Regions from separate parts of the Streptomyces sp. NPDC057307 genome, predicted to be linked through region 3. Evidence: riboswitches for the same ligand, from Rfam matches in the RefSeq annotation. Region 3 holds a riboswitch; each other region holds the start of a gene.

Region 1 (10,372 bases), on a different contig from region 3:
TGGGCAGATCCACCTCCCGCCAGACACGCAACGGCGACGCGCCGAGCACGGCGGCGGCCTCGCGCAACCGCCCGTCCACGGCACGCAGTACGGGAAGCATGATCCGTACGACGAAGGGGACCCCCACCAACGCCTGGGCGAGGGGCACCAGGATCCACGACGCCCGCAGGTCCAGAGGCGGCTTGTCCAGCGTGATCAGGAACCCGAAGCCGACAGTCACCGCGGAGACGCCCAACGGAAGCATCAGAAGAGCGTCGAAGCCCCGTACGAGGCGCCCCGCCCTGCGGGTGAGCGCGGCGGCCGCCAGCCCACCCACGACCAGAGCGATGACCGTGGCCACCAGGGCGTAGCGCAGGGAGTTCCAGACCGCTTCCAGCGGCGGAACGAGGAACGTGCCGCCGCTCGCCTCCACCGAACGGAGCGCCCGGTAGTAGTCGAAGCCGTACCCGGCGGGGCCGTCGAGCGACCGCTCGACCAGCACGCCGAGGGGCAGCAGGATCAGAAGCAGGACGGTGCCGAGCACCCCGGCGAGCAGCACCCACTGGCCGGCTCCGCGCGGCCTGCGCGCCGTCTGCGCGGGATCGACCAGTTTCAGGACGGTCTCCCGCCTCCGTACGGTCCAGGCGTGCAGCGCCAGGACCCCGCCGACGGCGGCGAACTGCACCATCGTCAGAACGGCGGCCGTGGGCAGATCGAGCAACTGCGCGGTCTGCCGGTAGATCTCCACCTCCAGCGTGGAGTAGGCCGGACCGCCCAGGATCTGGACGATGCCGAAGGAAGTGAAGGTGAAGAGGAAGACCATCAGCGCCGCGGCGGCGACGGCGGGGCCGAGCGCGGGCACCGTGACACGCCACCACGCCGCGAGGCGCCCGGCACCGAGCACCCGCGCGGCCTCCTCCTGCCGTGGGTCGAGCTGGGCCCAGAGACCACCCACGGTGCGGACGACCACCGCGTAGTTGAAGAAGACATGCGCCAGGAGGATCGCCCATACCGTCGTGTCCGCCCGCACGCCCCACAGTTCGTCGAGGAGCCCGCCGCGCCCCAACAGCGCCAGGAAAGCCGTGCCGACAACGACGGTCGGCAGGACGAACGGCACGGTCACGACGGCGCGCAGCACCTGCTTGCCGGGGAACTCGAAGCGTGCGAAGACGTACGCGCCGGGGAGCGCGATCAGCAGGGTGAGGGCGGTGGAGAGCGCGGCCTGCCACGTGGTGAACCAGAGCACCTGCCCGATGTCGGGCCGGCTCAGTACGTCGCCGAACCTGCCCCAGTGCCAGGATCCGTCCGCCTTCAGCCCGCGGCCGACGATCGCGGCGACGGGGTAGGCGAAGAAGACCGCGAAGAAGGCGACGGGCACGGCCATGAGGCAGAGCCGTACGGCGCTCCCCCGGCGCCGTACGACGCGCGCCGCGCGTCCCGCTCCCCGGCCCCGGCCCCGGCCCCGTCGTCGGACGACGGAGCCGGCGGCGGCAGCCTTTCGCGGGGGCCTCTCGCCCTTCCGGGCGGCCTCCGCGCCTACTTGACGACGAGTGAAGACCACGACTGGATCCACTCGTCACGGTTCTTGGCTATCTTCTCCGGGGCCACGGTCTCCGGGTTGTCGACGACGGCGCCGTGGTCGGTGAAGAGGGCGGGCAACTTCGCACCGTCGACGACCGGGTTCACGAACATGTTGAGCGGCATGTCCTCCTGGAAGGTCTTGCTCACCAGGAAGTCCAGCAGGGCCTTGCCGCCCGCCTCGTTCTTCGCCCCCTGGAGCAGGCCGGCGAACTCGATCTGGCGGAAGCAGGTGCCCGCGGCGACGCCGGTCGGCGCCTCCTTGGGCTGCGGGTCGGCGTACAGGACCTCGACGGGCGGGCTCGACGCGTACGAGACGACGAGCGGACGCTCCGCCTTCGCCTTCTTGCCCCCCGCCGAACCGGAGAATTCCTCGTTGTACGCCTGTTCCCAGCTGTCGACGACCTGGACGCCGTTGGCCTTGAGCTTCTTCCAGTAGCCCTGCCAGCCGTCGTCCCCGTACGCGGCGACGGTGCCGAGGAGGAAACCGAGGCCCGGTGAGGACTGCTCGGCGTTCTCGACGACGAGGAGATCCTTGTAGGCGGGCTTCGTCAGGTCGGCGAAGGACTCGGGCGGGGCCAGTTTCTTGTCGGTGAAGTACTTCTTGTCGTAGTTGACGCAGATGTCGCCGGTGTCGACGGGGGTGACACGGTGCTTGGCATCGTCGAGGCGTACGTCGGCGCGGACCTGGTCGAGGCCCTTCGCCTCGTACGGCGTGAACAGACCGTTGTCGAGAGCGCGGGAGAGCAGGGTGTTGTCGACGCCGAAGAAGACGTCGCCCTGCGGCGAACCCTTGGTGAGGATCTCCTTGTTGAGCGCCGCACCCGCCTCGCCGCTCTTGAGCACCTTGACGGTGTAGCCCGTCTGCTCGGTGAACTCCTTCAGTACGGAGTCCGAGGCGGCGAACGAGTCGTGGGCGACGAGCGTCACGCTCTTGGACTTCGCGCCGTCCGACGCGGTGGAGTCCTCGGACCCGCCGCCGCACGCGGCGAGCGTGGAGACTCCCAGCGCGGCGGCGACGGCGCCGACCGCCATCTTCTTCGTGGTACGCACTGAATTCCTCCTGGGGTGTCCAGGAGAAGACGCGGCCCTGCCCCGCGCCGGCGAACCGGAGCAGGGCAGGGCGCAACAGCTTGAGTGATGACCGAACTTCCTACCCAGAATGACCTGGGCAAGGTTCAGAGGGTCTGCGACCGTGAGGCTCTTCTCGGGCCTCTGCCGCACTCTCAGCGCTGTGGCGCTCCCCTGTCGGAATATGTAATTCGTTCGAACCCCAGCGTACATGGGCCCCGACGGGGCCCTTCGCCGCGCTCAGCGCTCCGTCGCCGCCAGCTGACCGCACGCCCCGTCGATCTCCTGGCCTCGGGTGTCGCGCACCGTCACGGGCACCCCATGGGACGCGATGGCCTCCACGAATGCCTTCTCGTCCTCGGGGCGGGAAGCCGTCCACTTGGAGCCGGGCGTCGGGTTGAGCGGGATCAGATTGACGTGCACCCGCTTGCCCTTGAGCAGCCGTCCCAACAGATCGCCCCGCCACGCCTGGTCGTTGATGTCGCGGATCATGGCGTACTCGATGGAGATCCGGCGACCCGACTTTTCGGCGTACTCCCAGGCGGCGTCCAGCACCTCCCGCACCTTCCAACGGGTGTTGACCGGCACGAGGGTGTCACGCAGTTCGTCGTCGGGCGCGTGAAGCGAGACGGCGAGGCGGCACTTGAAGCCTTCGTCGGCGAATCGCAGCATCGCGGGCACCAGGCCCACCGTCGAGACGGTGATGCCGCGCTGCGAGAGGCCGAGACCGTCCGGCTCCGGGTCGGTCAGCCGACGGATCGACCCGACGACGCGGCGGTAATTGGCGAGTGGTTCGCCCATGCCCATGAAGACGATGTTGGACAGCCGGGCGGGGCCGCCGGGGACCTCGCCGTCGCGCAGCGCGCGCATACCGTCCACGATCTGGTGCACGATCTCGGCCGTGGACAGGTTGCGGTCGAGCCCCGCCTGCCCCGTGGCGCAGAACGGGCAGTTCATGCCGCAGCCGGCCTGCGAGGAGATGCACATGGTGACCCGGTCCGGATAGCGCATCAAAACGGACTCGACGAGCGTGCCGTCGTGCAGCCGCCACAGCGTCTTACGGGTGGTGTCGTCGTCACAGGAGATGTGCCGGACCACGGACATCAGGTCGGGCAGCAGCTCCGTGGCGAGCTTCTCGCGCGCGGCGGCCGGAATGTCCGTCCACTCGGCGGGGTCGTGCGCGAACCGCGCGAAGTAGTGCTGCGACAGTTGCTTGGCGCGAAACGCCTTCTCGCCGAGCGCCGCCACGGCCTCGCGACGTTCCTCCGGCGTGAGGTCGGCCAGGTGCCTCGGCGGCTTCTTGGCGCCACGGGGCGCGACAAACGTGAGCTCTCCGGGATTGGGCGGTGCCATGAGCTGTTTTCTCCTCGGTACGACGAGGCCGGTGTTCCCCGCCGGCTGCGGGAGGGACATGGGCACACTGCCGGTGCCAGGAGACCTCATGTGACGGGCCCCGCGACCGCGGAGCGCAGTAAGGCCCGCCGTACGGGACGGCGGGCCTTACCAGGGTAACCGGTACGGATACGGCTCAGCCCGAGCCGACGAACACCACCAGCAGCAGCCACACCACCGGGGCCGTCGGCAGGAGCGAGTCGAGGCGGTCCATGATGCCGCCGTGACCGGGCAGCAGCGTGCCCATGTCCTTGATGCCGAGATCCCGCTTGATCATCGACTCGCCCAGGTCACCGAGCGTGGCACTGGCCGCGACGGCGAGACCGAGCAGCAGTCCCTGCCACCAGGTGCCGTCGTCGACGAGGAACTGCATGCACAGCGCGCCGGCCACCATGGCGAATCCCAGGGCGCCGAACAGGCCCTCACGGGTCTTGCCGGGGCTGATGCGCGGCGCCAGCTTGTGGCTGCCGAAGCGCCAGCCGATCGCGTACGCACCGGTGTCGCTGACGATGGTCAGCACCAGGAAGGTGAGCACACGCTGCGCGCCGTCGTCCGCCGTGAGCATCATGGCGACGAACGTCGCCAGGAAGGGCACGTAGAACGTCGCGAAGACGCCCGCCGTCACGTCCTTGAGATAGCCCTCCGGCGGCTCCGTCATGCGCCAGGCGAGCACGGCGAGTGCGGTGAGGGCCGTGGCGACCCAGGCGCCTTCGGCGCCCCGTACGTACCCGGCGACGACCATCGCGGCGCCACCGACAGCGAGCGGGACGAGGGGCGCCTTGATGCCCTTCTTCTCGTCGAGCCGGGAGGTCAACTCCCACAGACCGACGACAACCGCGACCACTATGACGCCGATGAAGACGGCCTTCACGATGAAGAGCGACGCCACGATCACCGCGCCGAGCCCCACACCTACCCCTATGGCCGCGCGGAGGTCGCGGCCTGCCCGCTTCTTCGGCGGAGGTGGCGGAGGGGCGGACATGGGCTCCTGCGGCGTTTCGTCACGGAACAGGGGGCCGCCCGGCCGAGCAGCCCCCCGGTCGTCATCCTGGGCCCCGCCGCTCGCGGGTACGTCGGGCACGATGGGCATGGGCCGAGTCTGCTGTGCGTCAAGCTCATCGTATGCGGGACCCGCCGGGGCAGCCCCCTGGTCAGGCGGTCCCCAGTAGCCGGCGGTCGGCGGGGCCCCCCAGGAAGAGTCGTTCATCAGACCTCGAGCAGCTCGGCTTCCTTGTGCTTGAGCAGCTCGTCGACCTGGGCGACGTACTTCGCCGTCGTGTCGTCGAGCTCTTTCTCGGCGCGGCGCCCCTCGTCCTCGCCGACCTCGCCGTCCTTGATCAGCTTGTCGATCGTCTCCTTGGCCTTGCGGCGCACGGAGCGGATCGAGATCTTCGAGTCCTCCGCCTTGGTCTTGGCGACCTTGATGTACTCCTTGCGGCGGTCCTGCGTGAGCTCGGGGAACACCACCCGGATGATGTTTCCGTCGTTGCTCGGGTTCACTCCGAGGTCCGAGTCACGGATGGCCTGCTCGATGTTGCGCAGCGCGCTCTTGTCGAACGGGGTCACCACCGCCATGCGCGGCTCGGGCACCGAGAACGAGGCCAGCTGGTTGATCGGGGTCAGGGCACCGTAGTAGTCCGCCACGATCTTGTTGAACATCGCCGGGTGCGCACGACCGGTGCGGATCGCGGCGAAGTCGTCCTTGGCGACCAGGACGGCCTTCTCCATCTTCTCCTCTGCTTCGAGGAGGGTCTCTTCGATCACCACTTGCTCCTGCGTGTCTTGAGTGGGCCCGGTGTGCTTACAGGGCCGGCGGAACCTGCGTCGCGTCTTCTTCCTGCACGGTGTCCGACCGGCAGGGCTTTGTCCATCCCCGTGCGGGGCAGCCCGAGTTCAGGCCCGGGTGCCCCGGTCGCTCACGAGCGTGCCGATCTTCTCACCCTTGACGGCGCGCGCGATATTGCCCTCCGTGAGGAGTTCGAAGACAAGGATCGGCAGCGCGTTGTCGCGGCAGAGAGTGACCGCCGTGGCGTCGGCGACCTTGAGGTTGCGGGTGATCACCTCGCCGTACTCCAGCGCGTCGAACTTCACCGCGTCGGGGTTGGTCTTGGGGTCGGAGTCGTAGACCCCGTCCACGCCGTTCTTGCCCATCAGCAGCGCTTCGGCGTCGATCTCCAGGGCGCGCTGGGCGGCGGTGGTGTCGGTGGAGAAGTACGGCATCCCCATGCCGGCGCCGAAGATGACGACGCGGCCCTTCTCCAGGTGCCGTACGGCGCGCAGCGGGATGTACGGCTCGGCGACCTGCCCCATGGTGATGGCGGTCTGGACGCGGGAGTCGATGCCTTCCTTCTCCAGGAAGTCCTGGAGAGCCAGGCAGTTCATGACCGTACCGAGCATGCCCATGTAGTCGGAGCGGGCCCGGTCCATGCCGCGCTGCTGCAGTTCGGCGCCGCGGAAGAAGTTGCCTCCGCCGATGACGATGGCGATCTGCGCCCCGTCCCGTACGACGGCGGCGATCTCGCGGGCGATGGCGTGTACGACGTCCGGGTCGACGCCGAGCGCTCCCCCGCCGGCGAACGCCTCACCGGACAGTTTCAGCATGAAGCGCCCGGCCTTCTTGCCGGGGTCGCTGTTGTCGTCGGTGGACTGGGTGGCGTCCGCGCCCTTGTTCATGGGGATCTCCTCGTGCACATACGAAGAAGGCCATTGCCGGTGGGTCTGTGTCCCTAGCGGCAATGGCCTCCTCGTCAGATCTGCGGCCCTCCGGCGCGTGTTCGGCCGGCGGCTGCAGTAGACCCTAGCGGGGTCCACCGTCGATCGCGTACGACTGCGCTGCCCCGGGTGCTCGGCCCCGGGACGGTGTCCGGAACGTCAGGCGCCGACGCGGATGCGCGCGAAGCGCTTCAGCGTGACACCGGCCTCGTCCAGGATCTTCTTGACGGACTTCTTGTTGTCCTTCGCGAACGGCTGGTCGAGGAGGGTGACCTCCTTGAAGAAGCCGTTGACACGACCCTCGACGATCTTGGGCAGCGCGGCTTCGGGCTTGCCCTCCTCGCGAGAGGTGGCCTCGGCGACGCGGCGCTCGTTCTCGACGACGTCGGCCGGAACGTCCTCACGGGTGAGGTACTTCGGCGCGAAGGCGGCGATGTGCTGGGCGACGTCCTTGGCGACCGTGGCGGCCGTGGCGTCGTCGGCGCTGCCCTTGTCCAGCTCGACCAGGACGCCGACCTGCGGCGGGAGGTCGGGCATGGTGCGGTGCATGTACGTGCCGACGAAGCTGCTGTCACCCTGGAACTGGGCGAAGCGGTCCAGGACGATCTTCTCGCCGAGGTTGGCGTTGGCCTCGTCGACGAATGCCTGGACGGTCTTGCCGGGCTCGATCTCGGAGGCGCGCAGCACGTCGATGTCGGCGGGGCCGGTCGCGGCCACGTGCGCCGCGAGCGCGTTGGCGGCGGCCAGGAACTTGTCACCCTTGGCGACGAAGTCCGTCTCGCACTTCAGCTCCAGCAGAACGCCGGAGGTGTTGTCGTCGGAGACGAGGGAGACGACAGCGCCGTTCTCCGCGCTGCGGCTCTCGCGCTTGGCGACGCCCTTCTGACCCTTGACGCGGAGTACCTCGACGGCCTTGTCGACATCGCCGTCGGCCTCGACCAAGGCCTTCTTGCAGTCCATCATGCCGGCGCCGGTGAGCTCGCGGAGCTTCTTGACGTCAGCGGCGGTGTAGTTCGCCATGTCTGTGAATCTCTCTCGGAAGTCGAAGATCTACGGGTGGACGGCGGGGGCCCGTGGCCCCCGCCGTCAGCAACCGAACCTTTGAGGTCAGGCCTTGTCGGCGTCCGCGGCCGGAGCCTCGGCAGCCGGAGCCTCGGTGACCTCGGCGGCGGGGGCCTCGACCGGAGCGGCGGCCTCCTCGGCCTGCTCCGCGTCGGCGACCTTCTCCGTCTCGGCGGAGGTCTGGACGTCGGCAGGCGCGTCGGCGTCGTCGGCGGGCTTCTCGCCGTCGGCCTTCTTGTCGCCTTCGAGGAGGTCGCGCTCCCACTCGGCGAGGGGTTCGCCGGCGGCCTTCTCGCCCGGCTTGGAGTCGCCGGTGGCGGCGCCGGAGCGGGCGATGAGGCCCTCGGCGACGGCGTCGGCGATCACGCGGGTGAGCAGGGTGACGGAGCGGATCGCGTCGTCGTTGCCCGGGATCTTGTAGTCGACCTCGTCGGGGTCGCAGTTGGTGTCGAGGATCGCGACGACCGGGATGTGGAGCTTGCGCGCCTCACCGACGGCGATGTGCTCCTTCTTGGTGTCGACGATCCAGACGGCGCTGGGCACCTTCTGCATTTCGCGGATACCACCGAGGGTCTTCTCCAGCTTGGCCTTCTCGCGCGAGAGGACCAGGAGCTCCTTCTTGGTGAGGCCGGAGGCGGCCACGTCCTCGAAGTCGATCTGCTCAAGCTCCTTGAGACGCTGAAGGCGCTTGTAGACGGTGGAGAAGTTGGTGAGCATGCCGCCCAGCCAGCGCTGGTTGACATACGGCATGCCGACGCGCGTCGCCTGCTCGGCGATGGCTTCCTGCGCCTGCTTCTTCGTACCGACGAACATGATGGAGCCGCCGTGGGCGACGGTCTCCTTGACGAACTCGTAGGCGCGGTCGATGTACGACAGCGACTGGAGCAGGTCGATGATGTAGATGCCGTTGCGCTCCGTGAAGATGAAACGCTTCATCTTCGGGTTCCAGCGGCGGGTCTGGTGACCGAAGTGGACGCCGCTTTCCAGCAGCTCCCGCATCGTGACGACGGCCATGGCCGTACTCCTTGAGGTACTCGGTTGTCGCGTCCGCCGGACGGCGGTCGCGCCTGACGCCCCGGAACGCTTTGCCACTAGGGACCGAGAAGCGTGGACGCCGGCGAAGAGGTCGGCGGCGGGGCGTGCGAAGTCGATCCGGTGACCCGGATCGCCACAGGAAGTGTACGGGACCCGCACAGTGCCCGGCGACGGAGTGCGAGGGTGACGGAGTTATACACAATGGGCCGGTTATCCACAGAATCCGAGCATGATCCACATGGATTCGCCGACTGCGGCAGCGTGAACGACATGATCACTGTCCACGAACTGCTCATTCACGCCTCCGCCCGACCCGGCCGTCGTGGTCGGCTGGGGGTCATCTCTCTGTGCGTCTCCGCCGGGGTGGCCGTGCTCGCGGGGGTGGTGGCGGCCGTCCTGTTCGGCCCCGCACCCGAAGCGCGGGCCGCGGACAGCGAGGAGGCGAGCACGGGCGCGGGTGCCAACTCCGAGGCCCCTTCCGCCACTCCGGGCGGCGGCACCGGCGCCGCCGCCGATCCCTCCGCAGCCGCCGATACCCCCATGGGCGCCCGGCCCGGGATCGGCGTCGAGACCGGCGCGGATGCCGACGGCGTCAGCGGCGACCGGGCCTGGCCGGTGGGGGCGCGGCCGACCGTTCTACGAGGGTGGGATCCGCCCGCATCGCCGTACGGCCCCGGCCATCGGGGCGTCGATCTCGCCGCGGCTCCGGGCACTCTCGTCCGCGCCGCCGCTCCCGGCCGGGTGTCCTTCACCGGAATGGTGGCGGGCCGCGGCGTCCTCTCGATCACGCTGACCGGCACGGGGCAGCCACCGCTGCGCACCACCTACGAACCGGTGACCGCGGTCGTCGCCGAAGGCGACGAGGTGACGGCGGGCCAGGTCGTCGCCGTCCTCGGACCGGGACCGTTCCACTGCGCCGGTGGATGTCTGCACTGGGGTCTGCTGCGGGGCGGGACCTATCTCGACCCGTTGTCCCTGCTGCCCGACGACCTGCTCGACCGCGGCCCGGCCCGTCTGCTGCCCGTGTTCGGGGTCCCCGAGCCGGCCGCCACGGAAGCGCCGTCCGGACCGCCGCCGCCCCTCACGCCGGACGAAGTCGCGATCATGGCCGAGGAGACCGCCGCGGCGGGTGACGCCTTGCATGCCGCGGCCCTGCTCGCGGCGGCCGCGTGGGTGCGGCAGCGGAGCCGTACGGGGGTCAGTTACCGCGTACGCCTCGGAGCACCATGGACACCGCCGCCTCGGCGATCACCACGGGGTCCTCGGCCGCGCCCAACTCGATCCGCCGCACCGCGGCGTCCACAACGCCCTGGAGCAGCATCGCGGCCAGCCTCGGCTGCTCGTGGCCCAGTTCCGAGAGGGCATCGACGATCATCGCGATGAGCCCGCCGTGCGCCGCCCGGATCTTCTCGCGGGCCCCCGCGTCGAGCTCGCTCGCGGAGATGGCGACCACCGCGCGGTGACGACGGTCGCCGACAAGGCCCAACTGCCTGCGTACGTAGGCTTCGACCTTGGCCTCGGGGGTCGTCGCCTCCGCCATGGC
Region 2 (10,372 bases), on a different contig from region 3:
TTCAGGCCGAAGTCCTGATGAGTTTCCTTGTCTCCGAAGAGCTCTCATTCCGAATTCCCGTGGAACTCCGTTACGAGACGGCGGACCCCTACGCGGTGCGAATGACGTTCCATCTGCCCGGCGACGCCCCGGTCACCTGGGCCTTCGGCCGCGAGCTGCTGGTCGACGGCATCAACGAACCCAGCGGCGACGGCGACGTCTACATCTCGCCGACCGAGCCCGAAGAACTGTCCGACGTCCACATCAGACTGCAGGTCGGCACCGAGCACGCCCTGTTCCGGGTCAGCGCACCGCCGCTGGTCGCCTTCCTCGACCGCACGGACCGGCTGGTCCCGCTCGGCCAGGAGATGGCGCTCGGGGACTTCGAGACCAACCTGGAGGAGACGCTCGGCCGCATCCTCGCGGAGGAGAACGCGGGCTGAGCGCCCCCCGGCGGCCGCCCCCGAAGGGCCGGAGGGCTACGCCTTACGGCGCCGCCCGCCGCCGCCGCGCGCCCGCAGACCCCGGAACGGCGCCCGGACGGACGCCTTCGACAGCGGTCCCGAGGACGCTCCCGCCGCCGGACCCGAGGACGCCCCCGACGGCCCCCCTGACGCGGTCTCCGTAGCCGATCCCCCCGATGTCCCCGGCCGGTCGGCCGACACCACCAGCGCCGCCAGCGCCGTGGTCACCGGCACCGACGCGACCAGACCGATCGAGCCCACCAGGGTCCGTACGATCTCCTCGGCCACCAGCTCGCTGTTGGCCACCGTCCCCACGCTCGACTCCGCGATCGTGAAGAGCAGCAGCAGCGGCAACGCCGCGCCCGCGTAGGCCAGTACGAGCGTGTTCACCACCGACGCGATGTGGTCCCGGCCGATCCGGATCCCCGCCCGGTAGAGCGCGCGGGGCCCCATCGTCGGATCCGCCTGGCGCAGCTCCCACACCGCCGAGGTCTGGGTGACCGTCACATCGTCGAGCACACCGAGGGATCCGATGATGACGCCCGCCAACAGCAGACCGCTCATGTCGATCTCCGGATAGAGACCGTGGATCAGCCCGGTGTTGTCGTCCGTGTTGCCCGTCAGACTCGCCCAGCCGATGAACACCGAGCCCAGCAGCCCGATCAGCAGCAGCGAGATCAGCGTGCCGAGGACGGCGACCGACGTACGGGCCGTCAGACCGTGGCACAGATACAGCGCGATCAGCATGATGGCGCTCGCGCCGACGACCGCGACGATCAGCGGATTCGAGCCCTGGAGAATCGCCGGCAGGATGAACAGCGTCAGTACGGCGAACGAGATGACGAGCGCGACCAGCGCCATCAGCCCGCGCAGCCGCCCCACCACGATCACCGCCAGCGCGAAGATCCCGGCCAGCACCGCCATCGGCATCGTGCGGTCCACGTCCGTGACCGAGTACTGGAGATCACGCGGCGCGTCGGGCGCGTAGGCGACCACGACATCCTGTTTCACGTGAAACTGCCGGGGCGCGTCCGGCTGGACGACCTCGACGAACGTACGCCCCTTGTCCTTGCCGCTCGTCACCTCGACCGTCGCCTTCACACAGTCCCCGGTCTGCGCGCGCTGCGCCTCACGCCCCTCCGGCGTCGACGTGTCGCCCGTCGGCGGGACCTGAGCGGCGTTCACGTCCTTGCAGTCGATCTGCTCGATCTTCACCACCCGGCCCTGCTCGGTCTGCCGGTCGAAGCCGACACCGGTGCGTTCGTGCGCCGGGGCGCCACCGGGCCAGAGCACGACGAGTCCGACAACGACGGCCGTCGCGAAGGGAATCAGCACCGCGGCGATGACCTTGCGCAGATGCTTGGAGACCGGCGCGGCCGGTCCGTGGCTGTGCGAGTGGCCATGCGTATCGGGTGTCTGCTGGGGTGAGGTCACCGACCGATCATCGCAAGAACGACGGAGGCCCTCTGTTCAGCACGCCCGACATCGCGTTAGCGTGGTGGTGCCTTTACACACGCGGGAGCTCGGAGCACCGGGCTGAGAGGACGCTGACTGTGGAGTTCCGGGGTTTCCCCGGATCCCTGAGCTGCGTCGACCGCCGAACCTGTTACCGGGTAATGCCGGCGTAGGGAGTAGGTCTCCATGACCGTTCAGGACACACACACGTCTGCCGCGCGATCCATCGGCTGGCACAAGGGGTACGTGGAAGGTTCACGCCCCGACCTCCGGGTGCCGGTCCGTCAGGTGCATCTCACCAACGGCGACGACGTGACGCTGTACGACACGTCGGGGCCGTACACCGACCCCACCGTCGAAACCGACGTACGGCGCGGGCTCGCACCGCTCCGGGAGAACTGGATCATCGGCCGCGGCGACACCGAGGAGTACGCGGGCCGCCCCGTCCGCCCCGAGGACGACGGCCTCAAGCACACCTCGCCCCGCGGCGGCCTTCGCAATCTCGACGCCGTCTTCCCCGGCCGCCCGCGCCAGCCGCGCCGGGGCCGCGACGGGCAGGCGGTGACCCAACTCGCCTACGCCCGACGGGGCGACATCACCCCGGAGATGGAGTACGTCGCCATCCGGGAGAACGTCGCGCCCGAGGTCGTACGCGAGGAGATCGCGGCCGGCCGCGCCGTGCTGCCGGCCAACGTCAACCACCCCGAGATCGAACCGATGATCATCGGCAAGCGGTTCCTGGTGAAGGTCAACGCCAACATCGGCAACTCCGCGGTCACTTCCTCCATCGAGGAGGAGGTGGACAAGATGACCTGGGCCACCAAGTGGGGCGCCGACACGGTCATGGACCTCTCCACCGGCCGCAACATCCACACCACCCGTGAGTGGGTGCTGCGCAACTCCCCCGTCCCCATCGGCACGGTGCCGCTCTACCAGGCCCTGGAGAAGGTCGACGGCAAGGCCGAGGAGCTGACCTGGGAGATCTACAAGGACACAGTCGTCGAACAGGCCGAGCAGGGCGTCGACTACATGACCGTCCACGCGGGCGTCCTGCTGCGGTACGTGCCGCTGACGGCCCGCCGCAAGACCGGCATCGTCTCGCGCGGCGGCTCGATCATGGCGGCGTGGTGCCTGGCGCACCACCGGGAGTCGTTCCTGTACGAGAACTTCGAGGAGCTGTGCGACATCCTCGCGGCGTACGACGTGACGTACTCCCTCGGTGACGGCCTGCGCCCCGGCTCGATCGCCGACGCCAACGACGAGGCGCAGTTCGCCGAGCTGCGGACGCTGGGCGAGCTGAACACCATCGCCAAGCGGCACCACGTGCAGACCATGATCGAGGGCCCCGGCCATGTCCCGATGCACAAGATCAAGGAGAACATCGACCTCCAGCAGGAGATCTGCGAGGAGGCGCCGTTCTACACGCTCGGCCCGCTGACGACGGACGTCGCCCCGGCGTACGACCACATCACCTCCGGCATCGGCGCCGCGATGATCGCCTGGTGGGGCACGGCGATGCTCTGCTACGTGACGCCCAAGGAGCACCTGGGCCTGCCGAACCGCGACGACGTGAAGACCGGCGTCATCACGTACAAGATCGCGGCGCACGCGGCGGATCTGGCCAAGGGGCATCCGGGGGCGCAGGAGTGGGACGACGCGCTGTCGGACGCGCGGTTCGAATTCCGCTGGGAGGACCAGTTCAATCTGGCGCTCGACCCGGACACGGCGCGGGAGTTCCACGACGAGACGCTGCCCGCCGAGCCGGCGAAGACCGCGCACTTCTGCTCGATGTGCGGGCCGAAATTCTGTTCGATGAAGATCTCGCACGACATCCGGCGGGACCACGGCGGTTCGCAGGACGAGATCGAGGCCGGCATGGCCGCCAAGTCGAAGGAGTTCGCGGCGAGCGGCAACCGCGTCTATCTGCCGATGGCCGACTGAGCGAGCCGGTATAAAGATCCCTGGCGGAGCCGCCTCACGAGGGCGGCTCCGCGTCCAATTCGACAGGGGTGGGGATCAAAAGTGTTGCTGAGGAGAATAGGCAGATGGGTCACGGTGACGGCTGTGGCGGCCGCGCTCGGCCTCGGTGGGGCGACCGTCTCACATGCCTCTGATCAGCTTGAGGTTCTCTACACGGGAAGCGTGTCGAGCGACCTCGGTATCCTGCAGGTCGGCGCCCGGTCCGGGGCCGACGTCGAGAACATCACGGCGCGCCTGATCTCGTACGCGACACAGACCGAGGTCGCCGAGGTCGGGTTCGACGACTTCCGGCTTGTCTCCGGTACGCGCCAGGACGGGGTCTGGCACACGGAGAAGCCGCTGGATCTGCCCGAGTTGGGCAGCTACCGCGTCGACGTGGACGTGACGGACGCCGACGGCGATCACGTGCGGAAGCAGTCCGCCGGGGACCTCGCCTACTACGTCGTCGCGCACTTCGGTGAGCTGGACGTCGACCGCGGCTCGATCGACCGCGAGCATCGTGCCGTGCGGGTCGAGGGGACGCTGTTCGGACGGTGGCCCACACGCGAGGTGAAGCCCCTGGCGACGCGCAAGGTCGACATCGATGTCGACTACTGGACCGAGGCCACCGTCTCCACCGATGGGAGCGGCCGCTTCAGCGCCTCCGTGCGGCTGGACCACGCCTCCCCGGTCCAGGCCGTCTTCCGGTCGGACGGCGGTACCCCCACCGTGCTGTACGGGGAGTCGGAGCCGGTCCAGATCGGCGTCGACCAGATTCCCACGCGCTTCGAGGCGACGGTCAGTGAGACCGATGTCGACTTCGGCGGGTCCGTGACGCTGAACGTCACGGTCGAGCAGAAGACCGCCGAGGGCTGGGTGCCGCTGGCAGAGCGGTCCGGCGGTGTCCTCTTCGGTCCCAACGACTCCATGACCGACACCGTCGGCCGCTTCACCACCGCCGCCGACGGCACATTCACCATGGAGTACACGCCCTGGCAGGGTGGCTACTTCCAACTGGGACTGGACACCGAGGACGACCCGTTCCTCCAGGCCGCGACGGGGACCACCAGCACCGTCCATGTGCACAGGGCCTCGAAGTTCACGGCCTTCACCGCCGGTCGTTCGGACAACGGTCAGGTCCACACGGAGGGGCTCATCGACTTCCCCGACGGATGGAGCCCGGCCGAGATCCTCGTCGACATCCAGTACTCGCCCGACGGCACCGGGTGGACGACGGTCGCCACGGACGAGGCGTTCTGGGGAGGCGACGGCTACGAGTTCGCCGCGGAGATCGACCGGAGCACGAGCGGCTCCTACCGGGCCGTCTTCGCGCGGGACAACAACTTCCAGGCGGCCACGTCGCACAGCGTGTTCGTGGAGGGATCCGCGTAGCGCTGAGCACGGACAGTTGAAGGCCCCCGACCGGTCCCGGTCGGGGGCCTTCGCCGTGCCCGTGCCGTGCTGCTTCGGCTGTGCCGGTCCCGTGCTTCAGCCCGTGCCCGTGCTCCGTAGGTCGTAGTCGGGACTCCCACCAAAGTGGTGGTTGGGGCCGTGAAAGGTGGGGACGGGCCGGAATCCCTTGTACCGCGAAGTGGGACACATGTCGGATGAGTCCCGTAGACGGCAGGCGGCAGAGCGCTCCACCGACATTCCCATCGTCCCGAGGGATTGACCGCATTGGCCACAGAAGCCGGCACCGGACAACCGACGCCCGCCCCCATCCCCTCGTCATCGGCACCGCCGTCACCGGCGCCGCCGCACTCCGGACTGCTGCTCGGGATCCTGTCACTGGCCGCCTTCATGGCCGGGCTCGACCTCTTCATCGTGAACGTCGGCTTCGACGCCATCGGCCGTGAGTTCGACGGCGCCTCGCTCGCGGACCTCTCCTGGGTCCTCAACGCCTACGCGATCGTCTTCGCCGCACTCCTGGTGCCCCTGGGTCGGCTGTCCGACCGCTACGGCCGCAAGGCCGGATTCCTGCTCGGCGTAGCCCTGTTCACCCTCGCGTCCGCCGCCTGCGCCGTGTCGACGTCGCTGTGGCAACTGGTCGCCTTCCGGGTGCTCCAGGCGGTCGGCGCCGCGGCGCTGACCCCCGCCAGTCTCGGTCTGCTGCTCTCGGCCTTCCCGCCGGAGCGGCGGGCCGGCGCCGTACGGATCTGGTCGGCGAGCGCCGCGCTCGCGGCGGCGGCCGGGCCGGTCTTCGGCGGGCTGCTCGTCAGCGCGTCGTGGCGGTGGATCTTCCTGGTGAACATCCCCATCGGCGTCCTCGCCCTGGTCGTGGCCGTACGTATCGTCCCCGACTCCAAGGAGGCGACGGTGACCCGGCTGCCGGATCTGCCGGGAGCCGCCCTGCTGACGGGTTCGATCGGGCTGCTGGCACTCGGCCTGGTGAAGATCAACGACTGGTCCGCGCTCCGGACGTCCACCGTGCTGGCCGGCGCCGTCCTCGGGACCGCGGTGTTCTGGTTCCGGTCGCTGCGCCACGCCTCCCCGGTGATCGAACCGGCGCTGCTCCGGGTGCGGGCGTTCGTCTGGTCCAACGTGACGGCGATCGCCTTCAGCGCGGCGTTCGCCGCGAATCTGCTCACCGCGATCCTGTGGATGCAGCAGGTGTGGCAGTACTCCGCGCTGCGTACGGGACTCGGGATCGCCCCGGGCCCGCTGATGGTCCCGCTCGCCGCGATCGTCGCCGCCAAGCTGGCGGCACGCGTCCCGGCGGGCCGGATGGTCGCCATCGGCTGTCTGCTGTGCACGGCCGGCGTGGTGCTGATGGCGGTGAGCATCGACCAGAGTCCGCACTACGCGAGCGAGTTGCTGCCCGGCTGGCTGGTGGGCGGCGTCGGGGTGGGCCTCGCGCTGCCCACGATCCTCGCGACCGCGACGACCGACCTGCCGGCCGCCCGGTTCTCCACGGGCAGCGCGGTGGTCAACATGAGCCGGCAGATCGGCAGCGTGCTGGGGATCAGCCTGCTCGTCGCGATCCTCGGCACTCCGCTCACCTACGACGCGACCCACGAGGCGTTCGTCCACGCCTGGATCGCGATCGGAGTCTTCATGATGCTCGGCGCCGCGACCGCGTTCGGCATGACCTCGCGTCCTGCCGCCCGTGGCTCCCGGGCGCCGGCGAGCACGTAACCATCTCCTTCGAGAGGAAACGTCATGAGTACCAGCATCAATCTCGGCACGGGCACCAACGGCCTCCTGGGCACCGACAGCCTCGTGAGTACCAGTAAGACGCGCGTCGTCTTCGTCGACTGTCTGCCCGCGCTCGCCCTCGGCCCGCAGCTCTCCCTCGCCCGCTTCGGCGAGATCGGCCTCGACCGGGCCACCCCCGACACCTTCGAGCGCTATCTGAACGACCTCGAACCGGGCACCGACGTGGCCGTCGCCTTCATCGGCGGCAGCGGCTCCTCGGCACCGGCGGCGGTCCGGAGCCTGCGCGGCATGCGCGGCTTCGCCAAGACCCGGGTGTACGTGGTCGGCGAAGGCGCCGGCGGCCAAGTACCCGGCTGGGCCGAGGTGCACGACGTCGAGGACATCATCGCCCCGGCCGCCTTCGACGGGTTCGGATTCGCCGACACCGTGGAGATAGGCATGCGGGCCCACGGCTCGCTGATCCTCGACCCGCTCTACACCGACTTCTACCTCGACATGACGTGGAACAAGATCTTCGACTGGTTCGAGACCACCCGCTGGGACTGGCGCGAGCTGGAACTCGACAAGCTCAACCCCGAGCTGATGAGCGCCGAGGAGGTCGACTTCCTCACCGAGGCGGCGATTATCGAGTTCGGCACCCTGCCGGGCGCGCACAACTTCCTGCGCGAGTGGGAGGGCGAGACCAGCTTCTCGTCCTGGGCGCTCAGCTGGGGCGCCGAGGAGGCGCGGCACTCGCTCGTACAGGCCCGCTGCCTGGAGAAGCTGGGCGTCAAGGTCCGCTCCAAGCACGCGCTGTACAAGCGCGAGCCGTACCCGATGGGCGACACCCGCGTCGGCACCCTGATGATGAACATCATCTCCGAGGCACGCGCCGCCGAGCTCTACCGCGCGCTCGCCGCCGAGACCAAGGAGCCCGTGGTCAGGGGCATCTGGAAGCTGCTCGGCCGTGACGAGTCCCGGCACGCCCGCGCGTTCTACGTCTTCACGCAGGAGCTGTGCGACGGCAACCGGGAGAGCCAGATCGCCGCGCTCAAGATGGCGTACGTCTGGCTGGCCGACCGCAGCGACGGACTCAAGCACCCGGCCGGGCACTTCTACCCGCACTCGACGTCCGCGAAGGGCGTCCGGCGCATCGAGACGATCCAGGCGGGCGCCACCGACGCGGCCGACGGCAAGGTGCTGTCGATGGTGCGACGGCTGGTCGAGGACGACTCGATCGAGTCGTCGAAGGACGTCAAGCGCAAGCTGCGCTCGCTCATCTGACCCGGCGCCGACCGTGACAGTCACGACCTGAGGAGCGGGGTTTGCCCGAGTCAGCGTTCACCACCGACAGTGCCGGCGAGGCGGCGGCCGAGACGGCCAACTGCTTCGGCTGCGCTCCGCACAATCCCATCGGTCTGCGGCTGGTCTTCGAGGAGGAAGGCAACGGATTCGGCACCCGGATCAAGCTCGGCGCCGACTACGAGTCGTTCCCCGGTGTCATCCATGGGGGGATCGTCGCCGCGATCCTGGACGAGACGCTGGCCCAGGCCGTGTACCGGTCCGACCGGATCTCCGCCTTCACCACCGGCCTGCGTATCCGCTACGGCAGGCCCATGGAGACCGGCGCCGAGTACACGGCGCACGCCGAGATCACCAAGCGCGACGCCCTGTCGGTACGTGCCTCCGGGGAGATCCGGCTGCCGGGCGGCGATCTCGTGGCCGCCGCCGACGGCACGTTCCACCTGCTCACGGACGAAGTGCTCGGCACGTACGGCACACGGCTGCCGACCGGACTCGTCGACGCGCTCCGGGCCTCCAACAGAACCACCACACAGGGGGATTGACCACACATGGACAGCACCGACACCGCAGTCACCACCGACAACACCGCTGACAGCGCGGTCGCCACCGCCGACAGCGCGGTCGCCACCGACACCACCACCGACAGCACCGACACCGAGGTCGGCGCGGTCACCGACGAGGCCGTCCGCGAGAAGATCTGCCGGATCGTCGCCGAAGAGCTCGACATACCCGCCGCCGGCCTGACGCCCGACCAGCACTTCCGCTCCCTCCCCAACGTCGACTCGATGCGCGTGCTCCAGATCGTCCTCACCACCGAGAAGGCGTTCGACATCGAGATAGAGGACGAGGTCACCTTCCGGGTCCAGACGATCGGCGAGTTCCAGGGCGTGGTGGAGGACCTGTGCCGGCAGAAGACCTCGGCGTGAGCCTGGTCGACGCGCTCGCCGCCGTCGCCGCCCGCGGAACAGGCCACGGTATGCGCCTGTTCCGCGGGGACGAGGAGACCGAGCGCGTCACCTTCGACCAGCTCCACGCCGAGGCCGGGCAACTGGCCTGCGGACTGCTGGAGCGCGGCGTCGTACGGGGGGAGCGGGTCGCCGTCGCGCTCCCCACCTCGATCGACTTCGCCCGCGCGTTCTTCGGCGTGCTCGCCGCCGGCGCGGTGCCCGTGCCCGTACCGCCGCCGGTGCGCTTCGCCTCGCTCGACATCCATCTGAAGCGCATCGTGCTCGTGATGCGCCAGTCCAAGGTGCGCGTCGTGCTCTCCGACAAGATGCTGGGCGGGCTGCTGGAGCCGGCGCTCGGCGGCGTCGACGGTGAGTTCCAGATCCTCGACGTGGCGCTGACACGCGCGACGTCGCCGGTGTACGTGGACGTGGCGGCGGGTGACCCGGCGCTCGTCCAGTACACCTCGGGCACCAGCGAGAGCCCGAAGGGCGTCGTACTGAGCCACGCCAATCTGCTCGCGAACGTCGATTCGATCGCCGGGGGGCTGGGAATCGACGACACGGACGTCAGCTGCAACTGGCTGCCGCTCTTCCACGACATGGGCCTGATCGGCGCGTTCCTCGCGCCGGCGCTCACCGACGCCGAGACGTATCTGCTGCCGCCCGAGGACTTTCTCCGGGATCCCGGCCGGTGGCTGCGGATCATCAGCCGGCACGGGGTGACCGCGACGACGGCGCCCAACTCCGGCTATCTGTACGCCCTGCGGCGGGTCCCGGCCGAGCGCGTGCCCGAACTCGACCTGTCCCGGTGGCGGTTCGCGCTCAACGGGGCGGAGCTGATCGACCCCGACACACTGCGCCGGTTCTCGGCGCACTTCGCGCCGGCGGGCTTCCGCGCCGACGCCTTCCTGCCGGTGTACGGACTGGCTGAGGGCAGCCTCGCGGTGACGTTCGCGCCGACGGGCCGTCCGGTGCGCGCCACGTGGGTACGGCGCGACGCGCTCTCGCGCGGCGTGGTGGAGCCCGTGCCGGAAGGCACCGACAGCGCCGACGGCGGCCGGGAGATCGTCTCGGTCGGCCTCCCGGTGGCGAACACCGAGGTCAGGCTGGTCGACGAGGACGGTACGG
Region 3 (10,372 bases):
CCCCGCGGCGGAGGGAGCTGGTTGTCGGTCTTTGCGGGGTGGGGGGTGGGTGGGGCGCGGACCGGGGAGGCCCCGGCCCGCGCACGGCGGGCTCAGACGGCGAGCGCCTGCGCGCGGCGCTTCACCTCCGTACCGCGATTTTCGCTGAGGGCCTGCGCGGGCGTGCCCGGCAGGGACGGGTCGGGAGTGAAGAGCCATTCGAGCATCTCTTCGTCGGTGAAGCTGTCGTCCCTCAGGAGCGTCAGGGTCCCCGCGAGGCCCTTGACCACCTTGTCGCCGTCGATGAAGGCGGCCGGCACCTGGAGCGCGCGGTTCTCACCGCGGCGCACGGCGATCAGCGTGCCGTCCTTGACGAGCTGGCGTACACGCGTCACCTCGATATCGAGCATTTCGGCGATATCGGGCAGGTGGAGCCAGGCAGGGACGAGAGCATCGATCTTTGCGTCAATCTCAGTCACAGGACAAGCCTGCCATCCCGGACTGACAGTCGGAAGCCGAGCCGGGTCAGAGGGCTGTCAGTTTGAGCGGTACGGCGGGGTCGGCGGCACGCTCCGTGTCGATCCGGGCGCCCGCCGCGACGAGTTTGCGGCCCTGCGCGAGATCGCGCGGTCTGCCGACGGCCAGCAGCGCCACCAGCACCCCCTCACGCAGCCAGAGGACCGACCAGGCGGCGCTCGCCGGGTCGCCGCGCCGGAGCAGGGTGTCGGCGTGGGCGTGGTGGCCCGCGTACTGCACGAAGCGGCCGAACTGCTCGGACCAGAAGTACGGGACCGGGTCGTACGGCTCGTGCGCCTCCCCGACGATGTCGGCGGCGACGGTGCGCGGCCCCTGGAGAGCGTTGTCCCAGTGGTGCACCATCAGCCGCTCTCCGTAGCGGGCCGAGGGGAACGAGGCGCAGTCCCCGACCGCGTACACGCCGGGCTGTGAGGCGCGCAGCCGGTCGTCGGCGGTGACGGCGCCCTCGGGGCCGGTCGCGATGCCGGAGCCCGCCAGCCAGGCCGTGGCGGGTCTGGCGCCGATACCGACGACCACCGCGTCCGCCGCCAGCTCGCGGCCGTCGGTGAGGAGCACCCTGCCGGGTTCGACGGCCGCCACGCGCGCGTGGGTGAGGAGTTCGGCGCCGCTCTCCGCGTACCAGTGCGCCATCGGAGTGGCGACCTCGGCGGGCAGGGCGCCGGCGAGGGGACGGCCGGCGGCCTCGACGACGGTCACCGCGCAGTCGGCCTCCCTGGCCGCGGTGGTGAACTCGGCGCCGATCCAGCCGGCGCCGACCACGACGATGTGCCGCCCGCCGTCCAGGACGGGGCGCAGCCGCGCGGCGTCGTCCAGGGTGCGCAGCAGGTGGACACCGGGCACGCCCTCGGCGCCCGGCAGCGTGATCGGCTCGGCGCCGGTGGCGATGACGAGTACGTCGTACGGAACCGGCCCCGCCTCCGTGTCCAACTCCCGGTCCCCGGGGCGTACGCCGGTCACTTCGAGACCCAGTCGCAGTTCCACGGAGAGCGCCTCGAAGTCCACGTCGAAGGCCGAACTCTCCGCCGTCCCCAGGAGGACGGCCTTCGAGAGTGGGGGCCGGTCGTAGGGCTGGTGCCGCTCGGCGCCGATGAGGGTGACGGGGCCGTCGTGGCCCAGTTCGCGCAGTGCCACGGCGGTCTGCACACCCGCCATACCCGCGCCGACGACGACGGTGCGCCGCTCGTCCGTCTGCTTCCGCTGCTCGCTCACCCGATCACCTTAAGGACCCGGCGGGGACGACGACTCCCTTACAGGGCGCGGGGACAGGGGGTTACGCTGACCTCCGAAGCAGTTATCGGCAGTAGCGAACAAGAGACTTCACACCTCGCGGGAGCCCGCACGCAGCGGGCTGAGAGGGAAGCTGACACGGCCTCCGACCGTACGAACCTGATCCGGGTCATGCCGGCGAAGGGAGGAGCTGGACGCCCATGCGGTCATCTCATACCGACGTCCTCGTCGTCGGGGGCGGGATCATCGGCCTCGTCACGGCCTGGCGGGCGGCGCAGCGCGGGCTCGGTGTCACCGTCGTCGATCCGGAGCCGGGCGGCGGCGCCGCGCAGGTCGCCGCCGGAATGCTCGCCGCCGTCAGCGAACTCGACCACGGCGAACAGACCCTGCTGGGGCTGAACATCGCCTCCGCGGGGCTCTATCCGGACTTCGTCACCGAGTTGGAGTCGGTCTCCGGCCAGGACACCGGCTATCGCGTCTGCGGCACGCTCGCGGTCGCTCTCGACACCGACGACCGGGCACAGTTGCGTGAACTCCACGCCCTCCAAAGGAGGTCGGGTCTGGAGTCGGAGTGGCTCACCGGCCGCGAGTGCCGGCGGCTGGAGCCGATGCTCGCCCCGGGAGTGCGTGGCGGTCTGCGGGTCGACGGCGACCATCAGATCGACCCGCGCAGGCTCGCGGCCGCCCTCGTGACGGCCTGCGAGCGGTCGGGAGTGGTCCTCCACCGGGCCTGGGCGGAGCGCCTGCGGGTGGTCCGGGACCGGGCCGCCGGGGTCGCCGTGCGCGGCGGCGCCGAACTCGGCGCCGACCAGGTCGTCATCGCCGGGGGCAGCCTCAGCGGGCAGCTCGCGGGCGTGCCGGACGACGTCCTGCCGCCGGTTCGCCCCGTGAAGGGTCAGGTCCTGCGGCTGACGGTGCCACGCCCGTACGCGCCGTTCCTGTCCCGGACGCTGCGGGCCGAGGTCCGCGGCAGCCACATCTATCTGGTGCCGCGCGAGAACGGCGAGCTGGTCGTGGGCGCCACGAGCGAGGAACTCGGCTGGGACACGACGGTGACGGCGGGCGGGGTGTACGAGCTGCTGCGCGACGCCCACGAACTCCTTCCCGGCATCACCGAACTGCCGCTCACCGAGACGCGGGCCGGGCTGCGGCCGACGTCGCCGGACAACGCCCCGCTGCTCGGGCCGACCGCCCTGCCGGGCCTCCATCTGGCGACCGGGCACCACCGCAACGGGGTGCTGCTGACGCCCGTCACCGGTCAGGTCATGGCGACCGTGCTCACGACAGGCGAACTCCCCGACGACGCGCGGCCCTTCACACCGGGCCGTTTCTCCCCCGGCTTCGTGTCCGGCTCGTCGCCGGCCCTCTCCCCCGCCGTCTCCGTAGGTCAGGAGCAGCACGCATGACCGACACCACGCCTTCGTCCGCGCGGGGATCCGTGACCGTGTCGGTGAACGGCGAGGCCCGCGTCCTCGCCGGACCCGTCACCCTCGATGTCCTTGTCGCGACCCTCACCCCCGCCCCGTCGGGCGTCGCCGCCGCGCTCAACGAGACCGTCGTCCCGCGCGGGCGCTGGTCGGCCACCACCCTGTCCGACGGCGACCGCGTCGAAGTCCTCACCGCCGTCCAAGGAGGCTGAGCCAGATGTCCGACGACCGGCTCGTCATCGGCGACTCCGTCCTCGACTCCCGCCTCATCATGGGTACGGGCGGGGCGCCCAGCCTCGACGTACTGGAACGGTCCCTGATCGCGTCCGGCACCGAACTCACCACCGTCGCCATGCGCCGGCTGGACCCCACCGTGCACGGCTCCGTCCTGTCCGTGCTCGACCGGCTGGGCATCCGGGTCCTGCCGAACACGGCGGGCTGTTTCACCGCGGGCGAGGCCGTCCTCACCGCCCGTCTGGCGCGGGAGGCGCTGGGCACCGACTGGATCAAGCTCGAAGTGGTGGCCGACGAACGGACGTTGCTGCCGGACCCGATCGAACTGCTCGACGCCGCCGAGACGTTGGTGGACGACGGCTTCACCGTCCTGCCGTACACGAACGACGATCCGGTGCTGGCCAGGAAGCTGGAGGACGTGGGCTGCGCGGCGATCATGCCGCTCGGTTCCCCGATCGGGTCGGGTCTGGGGATCCGTAACCCGCACAACTTCCAGCTGATCACCGAGCACGCGCGCGTGCCGGTCATCCTGGACGCGGGGGCCGGTACGGCGTCGGACGCCGCGCTCGCCATGGAGCTGGGCTGCGCGGCCGTCATGCTGGCGTCGGCGGTCACCCGCGCCCAGGAGCCCGTCCTGATGGCCGAGGCGATGCGGCACGCGGTCGAGGCGGGCCGGCTGGCCCACCGCGCGGGCCGCATCCCGCGCAGGCACTTCGCCGATGCCTCGTCCCCGACGGAGGGGCTGGCGCGGCTGGACCCGGAGCGGCCGGCGTTCTGACGGCGGTCCCGGGGGGCCGGGGACCGATTGCCGCGATGTGGTGTGTGTGCTGTCACAAGACGGCCCCAGTGGCGTGTCAGGCCTGACCCGGGGCTGCGGGAGTGTCGGTGGCGGCTCGTAGACTCGGCCGGGTGGATACGACGCTCAAGGACCCTCTCGTCGGGCAAGTGCTCGACGGCCGTTACCGCGTCGACGCGCGCATCGCCGTCGGCGGCATGGCGACGGTCTACCGGGCCGTGGACACCCGGCTGGACCGGGTCCTGGCCCTGAAGGTGATGCACCCGGCCCTGGCGACGGACGCCGTCTTCGTGGAGCGTTTCATCCGCGAGGCGAAGTCCGTGGCGCGGCTGGCGCATCCGAACGTGGTCGGGGTCTTCGACCAGGGCGCCGAGGGCGCGTACGTCTATCTGGCGATGGAGTACGTCGAGGGCTGCACGCTGCGGGACGTCCTGCGCGAGCGGGGCGCTCTCCAGCCGCGTGCCGCGCTCGACATCCTGGAGCCGATGCTGGCCGCGCTGGGCGCGGCCCACCGGGCCGGCTTCATCCACCGGGACATCAAGCCGGAGAACGTGTTGATAGGGGACGACGGCCGGGTGAAGGTCGCCGACTTCGGTCTCGTACGGGCCGTCGGCTCGGTCACGAACACCACGGGCACGATCCTCGGCACGGTCTCGTATCTGGCACCGGAGCAGATCGAGTACGGCACGTCCGACACCCGCGTCGACGTGTACGCGTGCGGTGTCGTCCTGCACGAGATGCTGACCGGCGCCAAGCCGCACGGCGGCGACACCCCCGCCCAGGTGCTGTACCTGCATCTGAACGAGGACGTGCCCGCGCCGTCCGCCGCGGTGCCCGGGATGGCGATCGACCTGGACGAACTGGTCGCGGCGGCCACCGCCCGCAATCCGGAGATCCGTCCCGAGGACGCGGTGGCGCTCCTAGCGCTGACCCGCCGGACGCGCGCGGCGCTCGACGACGCGCAGTTGGACGCGGTGCCGCCGCAGGCCACGGCGGCCTCCACGAGGACCGCCCCGGCCGACGCCGGGCCGCAGGACCGCGCGCCGGGCGCGCACGGCGCGGGAGCCGGCCGCACGGGCATCGGCACCGCGTCCGAGCCGTCGCAGGACAGCCACGGCGGCACCGCCGACAGCGGGGCCGGACACTCCCGTAACGCCTCGCTCGCCTCCGTCGCCTCGCACGACGCCTCCGACAGCGCTTCCGCGAGCGGTCTCGGCGACGGCTCCGACGACCGTACGAGCGTGATTCCGCGCCTGGTCCGCCCCCAGGCGGCCTCCGACGGGTCGGATACGCCCGGCCCGTCGGCCGCCTCCTCGGGAGACGGGGTCCGCCGCACCAGCCGGCTCACGATGCCGCCGCCGGGGCCGCCCGCTCCGCCCCATCAGCCGCCGGCGCGCCGCCGGGGCGGGCGTGCCGGCCGCAGACCCCGCAGAGGCGTTCTCACGATCGTGGTGGCCGCGCTGCTGGTGCTCGGTGTGGGCGTCGGCGTCTGGTACATCAACTCGGGGCAGTTCACCCGCGTCCCCTCGCTCCTCGGACAGACCGAGCAGGTCGCGAAGAAGCGCCTGGGCGACGCCGGGCTGGACGCGAAGGTCGAGAAGGACTTCAGCGCGACGTTCGAGCGCGGCACGGTCATGCGCACCGACCCCGAGCCCCGCTCGCGGATCCGGGGCAACGGTTCGGTGACCCTCGTCATCTCGCGCGGCCCGGAGATCGTGCGGGTCCCCGATCTGGCCGGCAAGTCGCTGGCCCACGCCAAGGACGCCCTGAGCGAGGTCGGCCTCGCGCCCGGCGTCATCACCCGGTCCTTCGACGAGGAGACCGACCAGGGCGCCGTCATCCGCTCCCAGCCGAAGGCGGGTACGGAGCTGCGGCCCGACGCCGGAGTGGCGCTGGTCGTCAGCAAGGGCAGGCCGGTCCATATGCCCGACGTGACCGGTCAGTCCGAGGAGGAGGCGACCGCCTCGCTCGAAGACGCGGGACTCGACGTGAAGATCGCGGCCGAGCGGGTCAACTCCCCCGAGGAGGCGGGAGCGGTGGCCGAGCAGTCGGCGAAGGAGGGCAGCAAGCTCGCCCGCGGCGACACCGTCACGCTGACCATCTCCAAGGGCCCGCGGATGATCGCCGTCCCGGACGTCACGGGGAAGTCGATAGACGACGCCAGGACCGAGCTGACGGCGGCGGGCTTCGAGGTGGAGGTCGACCGGAGCTTCCCGTTCCTGGACGACACCGTGTCGAAGCAGTCGGTCGACGGCGGCGAGAAGACGGCCGAGGGCAGCACCATCACCATCACGACCAAGGGAATCTGAGGCTTGACGCTCCCCGACCGCCCGCGCAATCCCGTCGGCGGCCATGTTCCGGTGGCGGGCGGCCTCGCCCGCGTGGGGCTGGCCTGGGCGCGTGACATCGGCGCCGAGACCGTCCAGGTCTTCGTCGCCAATCCACGGGGCTGGGCGACACCGGCCGGGAATCCGGCGCAGGACGAGCAGTTCCGTACGGAGTGCGCCGCCGAGGGCCTGTCGGCGTACATCCACGCGCCGTATCTGATCAATTTCGGCTCCCACACGCCGGAGACGGCCGAGCGGTCCGTGGACTCGCTGCGGCACAGCCTCCGCCGGGGCCGGGAGATCGGCGCCCTGGGCGTCGTCGTGCACACCGGTTCGGCGACCGGCGGACGGCCGCGCGAGGTGGCCCTGGCGCAGGTACGGGAGCGGATGCTGCCGCTCCTCGACGAGCTGACGCACGACGACGACCCGTATCTGCTGCTGGAGTCGACAGCGGGGCAGGGCTCCTCGCTCTGCTCACTGGCCGAGGACTTCGGTCCGTATTTCGACGCGCTCGACTCGCATCCCAGACTCGGCATCTGCCTCGACACGTGCCACATCTTCGCGGCGGGCCACGATCTGGCCGCGCCCGGCGGGACGCACCGGACGCTGGACGAGTTGGTGGGAACGGTGGGTCCGGGGAGGCTGAGGCTGATCCACGCCAACGACTCCAAGGATGTGTCGGGCGCGCGCAAGGACCGGCATGTGAACGTCGGCGCGGGTCATATCGGCGAGGCGCCGTTCCGGGCGCTGTTCTCGCATCCGGCGACCGAGGGGGTGCCGTTGGTGATCGAGACGCCCGGCGGCAAGGAGGGGCACGCGGCGGATGTGGCCCTGCTGAAGAAGCTGCGCGAGGACGGACGGCCCTGAGGCGGAGCCGGCCCTACAGCTCCGGGCCGTCCCCGGGGCCCTCCTGGTACGAATAGCGCTGCTCGCCCCAGGGGTCGCCGATGTTGTGATAGCCGCGCTCCTCCCAGAAGCCGCGGCGGTCGGCGGTCATGTATTCCACGCCCCGGACCCATTTCGGGCCCTTCCACGCGTACAGATGCGGCACGACGAGCCGCAGCGGAAATCCGTGTTCGGCGGTGAGGAGTTCGCCGCCTTTGTGCGTGGCGAAGACGGACCGTTCCGATGTGAAGTCGTCCAGCCGGATATTGGCGCTGTATCCGTACTCGGCCCAGACCATGACATGGGTGACGCTCGGTGCCGGCGGAGCCAGTTCCAGGAGCGTACGGGCGAGTACGCCGCCCCATTCGGCCCCGAGCATGCTGAATTTTGTCACGCAATGCAGATCGGCGACGACTGTCGAGAACGGCAGCGCCGAGAACTCCTCGTGATTCCAGCAGCGCTTGTCGCCGTCGGCCGTGGCGCCGAAGACCCGGAACTCCCAGCGGTCCGGCTTGAACTTGGGCACAGGCCCGTAATGGGTGACCGGCCAGCCCCGTTGGAGCCGCTGCCCCGGTGGGAGCCCGGACTGCGCCGACTCCCGCTCTTCCCGGCTTTCCGGCTGACCCATGCCTTCCATGGTGACAGACCGCGAAGGGTGGTCATGACCAGGTACGGCCCGATTCCGGCAACTGCTACTAAGTAGGGCCTTACTGGACGCCCTTCTGGCACGGTGCGAGGATGCGCGCATCCTGGCCAGTCCCCGTGTGGAAGGAGCCTCTGCGATGCAGGGCGACCCCGAGGTCATCGAGTTCCTCAATGAGCAGCTGACCGCCGAATTGACCGCGATCAACCAGTACTTCCTGCATGCCAAAATGCAGGAGAACTTCGGTTGGACGAAGCTCGCGAAGTACACACGGGCCGAGTCGTTCGACGAAATGAAGCACGCGGAGATCCTGACCGACCGGATTCTCTTCCTGGACGGTCTGCCGAATTATCAGCGGCTTTTCCATGTACGTGTGGGACAGACCGTCACCGAGATGTTCAACGCCGACCGGCAGATCGAGGTGGAGGCGATCGACCGGCTGCGGCGCGGTGTCGAGGTGATGCGGGCCAAGGGCGACATCACCTCGGCGAAGATCTTCGAGTCGATCCTCAAGGACGAGGAGCACCACATCGACTATCTCGACACCCAGCTGGATCTGGTCGAGAAGCTCGGTGAGGCGCTGTACATCGCCCAGCTGATCGAGCAGCCGGACAGCTGACGGTAGGTCGGCGGGCTGACGGACGGGCCTCGGCGGACCGGTGTGTCAGGCGGCTTCCCGGCCCACGGACGTGGCCCGTCCCGCGGACGTGGCCGCCGCTCGTACGACGGCGGACTGCGCGGCAGCCGCCTGCACGAGGGCCGACTGCGCGACCGCCGTCTCCGCCACCGTGGTCTCCACGGCCGCCGTCCCCAGCAGTTCGCGGCGCGGGCAGCCGCCACGGCCGAGGATCGACTGGATGCTGCGTACGCACGAACCGCAGTCCGTGCCGGCCTTCGAGGCCGAGGCGATCTGGCGGGGGGTGCACGCACCCGCCTCCGCGTGTTCCCTGACCTGCTTCTCGGTGATGCCGAAGCATGAGCAGACGTACACGCGGTTCACCTCCGGGCGGGATCGTTCGGTCGGCGCCGCCCCGTTTCGAACGGTGAGGCAAACCTAACCTTACCTGTCGTCCGGCGCGCGCGACAGTCCCCCATACGTGGGTGGGGCGCGGATCACATCGCGATCCGCGCCCCACCGTGCGTACTGCTCCGCGTCCCCGACGCGGCTACGACAACGCCCTACTGCGCGCGGTACATCTCCGCGACCAGGAAGGCCAGATCGAGCGACTGGCTGCGGTTGAGCCGGGGGTCGCAGGCCGTCTCGTACCGCTGGTGCAGGTCATCGACGAAGATCTCGTCGCCGCCGCCCACACACTCGGTGACGTCCTCACCGGTCAGCTCGACATGGATGCCGCCCGGGTGCGTGCCGAGGCCCTTGTGGACCTCGAAGAAGCCCTTGACCTCGTCGAGCACGTCGTCGAACCGGCGGGTCTTGTGGCCGGACGCCGCCTCGAAGGTGTTGCCGTGCATCGGGTCGGTCACCCACGCCACGGTCGCGCCGGACGCGGTGACCTTCTCGACCAGCTCGGGGAGCTTGTCCCTGACCTTGTCGGCGCCCATCCGGACGATGAAGGTCAGCCGGCCGGGCTCGCGCTCGGGGTCGAGCCGGTCGATGTAGCTGAGCGCGTCGTCCACCGTCGTCGTCGGGCCGAGCTTGATGCCGATCGGGTTGGCGATCTTCGAGGCGAACTCGATGTGCGCGCCGTCGAGTTGACGGGTGCGCTCACCGATCCAGACCATGTGCCCGGAGACGTCGTACAGCTTGCCGGTGCGTGAGTCGACGCGGGTCAGCGCCGACTCGTAGTCGAGGAGCAGCGCCTCGTGCGAGGAGAAGAACTCGACCGTACGGAACTCCGCCGGGTCGGTGCCGGCCGCCTTCATGAAGTTCAGCGCGTTGTCGATCTCGCGGGCGAGCCGCTCGTAACGCTGGCCGGACGGGGACGACTTCACGAAGTCCTGGTTCCAGGCGTGCACCTGGCGCAGGTCCGCGTAGCCACCGGTGGTGAAGGCGCGGACCAGGTTGAGCGTCGCGGCGGACGCGTTGTACATCCGCTTCAGACGCTCGGGGTCCGGGGTCCTCGCCTCCTCGGTGAAGGCGAAGCCGTTGACGGAGTCGCCGCGGTAGGTGGGCAGCGTCACACCGTCGCGCGTCTCGGTGGGCTTGGAGCGCGGCTTCGAGTACTGGCCGGCGATCCTGCCCACCTTCACCACCGGCACCGACGCCGCGTAGGTGAGGACCGCGCCCATCTGGAGCAGGGTCTTGAGCTTGCTGCGGATCTGCTCGGCGGACACGCCGTCGAAGGCCTCGGCGCAGTCG

Evidence for each region. A riboswitch is a leader RNA that binds a small molecule or an ion and turns the genes downstream of it on or off. The one in region 3 is predicted to bind thiamine pyrophosphate.
Region 1: another riboswitch for thiamine pyrophosphate. It lies ahead of ACFUN8_RS24570 (thiamine ABC transporter substrate binding subunit); the one in region 3 lies ahead of thiO (glycine oxidase ThiO).
Region 2: another riboswitch for thiamine pyrophosphate. It lies ahead of thiC (phosphomethylpyrimidine synthase ThiC); the one in region 3 lies ahead of thiO (glycine oxidase ThiO).

The regions. Positions count from the first base shown of each region.
Region 1 is NZ_JBHUZM010000082.1:8,362-18,733, forward strand. It holds gene ACFUN8_RS24565 (ABC transporter permease) at 1-1,363, opposite strand, end outside; gene ACFUN8_RS24570 (thiamine ABC transporter substrate binding subunit) at 1,516-2,610, opposite strand; TPP riboswitch at 2,690-2,814, opposite strand; gene rlmN (23S rRNA (adenine(2503)-C(2))-methyltransferase RlmN) at 2,869-3,981, opposite strand; gene ACFUN8_RS24580 (phosphatidate cytidylyltransferase) at 4,157-5,227, opposite strand; gene frr (ribosome recycling factor) at 5,227-5,784, opposite strand; gene pyrH (UMP kinase) at 5,914-6,693, opposite strand; gene tsf (translation elongation factor Ts) at 6,892-7,752, opposite strand; gene rpsB (30S ribosomal protein S2) at 7,840-8,808, opposite strand; partial or broken gene ACFUN8_RS24605 (peptidoglycan DD-metalloendopeptidase family protein) at 9,370-9,738, shown strand; gene ACFUN8_RS24610 (TetR/AcrR family transcriptional regulator) at 10,028-10,372, opposite strand, start outside.
Region 2 is NZ_JBHUZM010000036.1:29,434-39,805, reverse strand. It holds gene ACFUN8_RS15960 (SsgA family sporulation/cell division regulator) at 1-422, shown strand, start outside; gene ACFUN8_RS15955 (YibE/F family protein) at 459-1,877, opposite strand; TPP riboswitch at 1,949-2,091, shown strand; gene thiC (phosphomethylpyrimidine synthase ThiC) at 2,085-3,839, shown strand; gene ACFUN8_RS15945 (hypothetical protein) at 4,041-5,249, shown strand; gene ACFUN8_RS15940 (MFS transporter) at 5,535-6,992, shown strand; gene ACFUN8_RS15935 (ferritin-like domain-containing protein) at 7,017-8,276, shown strand; gene ACFUN8_RS15930 (PaaI family thioesterase) at 8,318-8,839, shown strand; gene ACFUN8_RS15925 (acyl carrier protein) at 8,846-9,223, shown strand; gene ACFUN8_RS15920 (fatty acyl-AMP ligase) at 9,199-10,372, shown strand, end outside.
Region 3 is NZ_JBHUZM010000122.1:3,361-13,732, forward strand. It holds gene ACFUN8_RS29640 (Rv2175c family DNA-binding protein) at 93-458, opposite strand; gene ACFUN8_RS29645 (NAD(P)/FAD-dependent oxidoreductase) at 505-1,668, opposite strand; TPP riboswitch at 1,833-1,947, shown strand; gene thiO (glycine oxidase ThiO) at 1,944-3,149, shown strand; gene thiS (sulfur carrier protein ThiS) at 3,146-3,382, shown strand; gene ACFUN8_RS29660 (thiazole synthase) at 3,388-4,182, shown strand; gene ACFUN8_RS29665 (PASTA domain-containing protein) at 4,314-6,509, shown strand; gene ACFUN8_RS29670 (deoxyribonuclease IV) at 6,513-7,394, shown strand; gene ACFUN8_RS29675 (sulfite oxidase-like oxidoreductase) at 7,408-8,040, opposite strand; gene bfr (bacterioferritin) at 8,195-8,674, shown strand; gene ACFUN8_RS29685 (bacterioferritin-associated ferredoxin) at 8,720-9,055, opposite strand; gene ACFUN8_RS29690 (class II 3-deoxy-7-phosphoheptulonate synthase) at 9,235-10,372, opposite strand, start outside.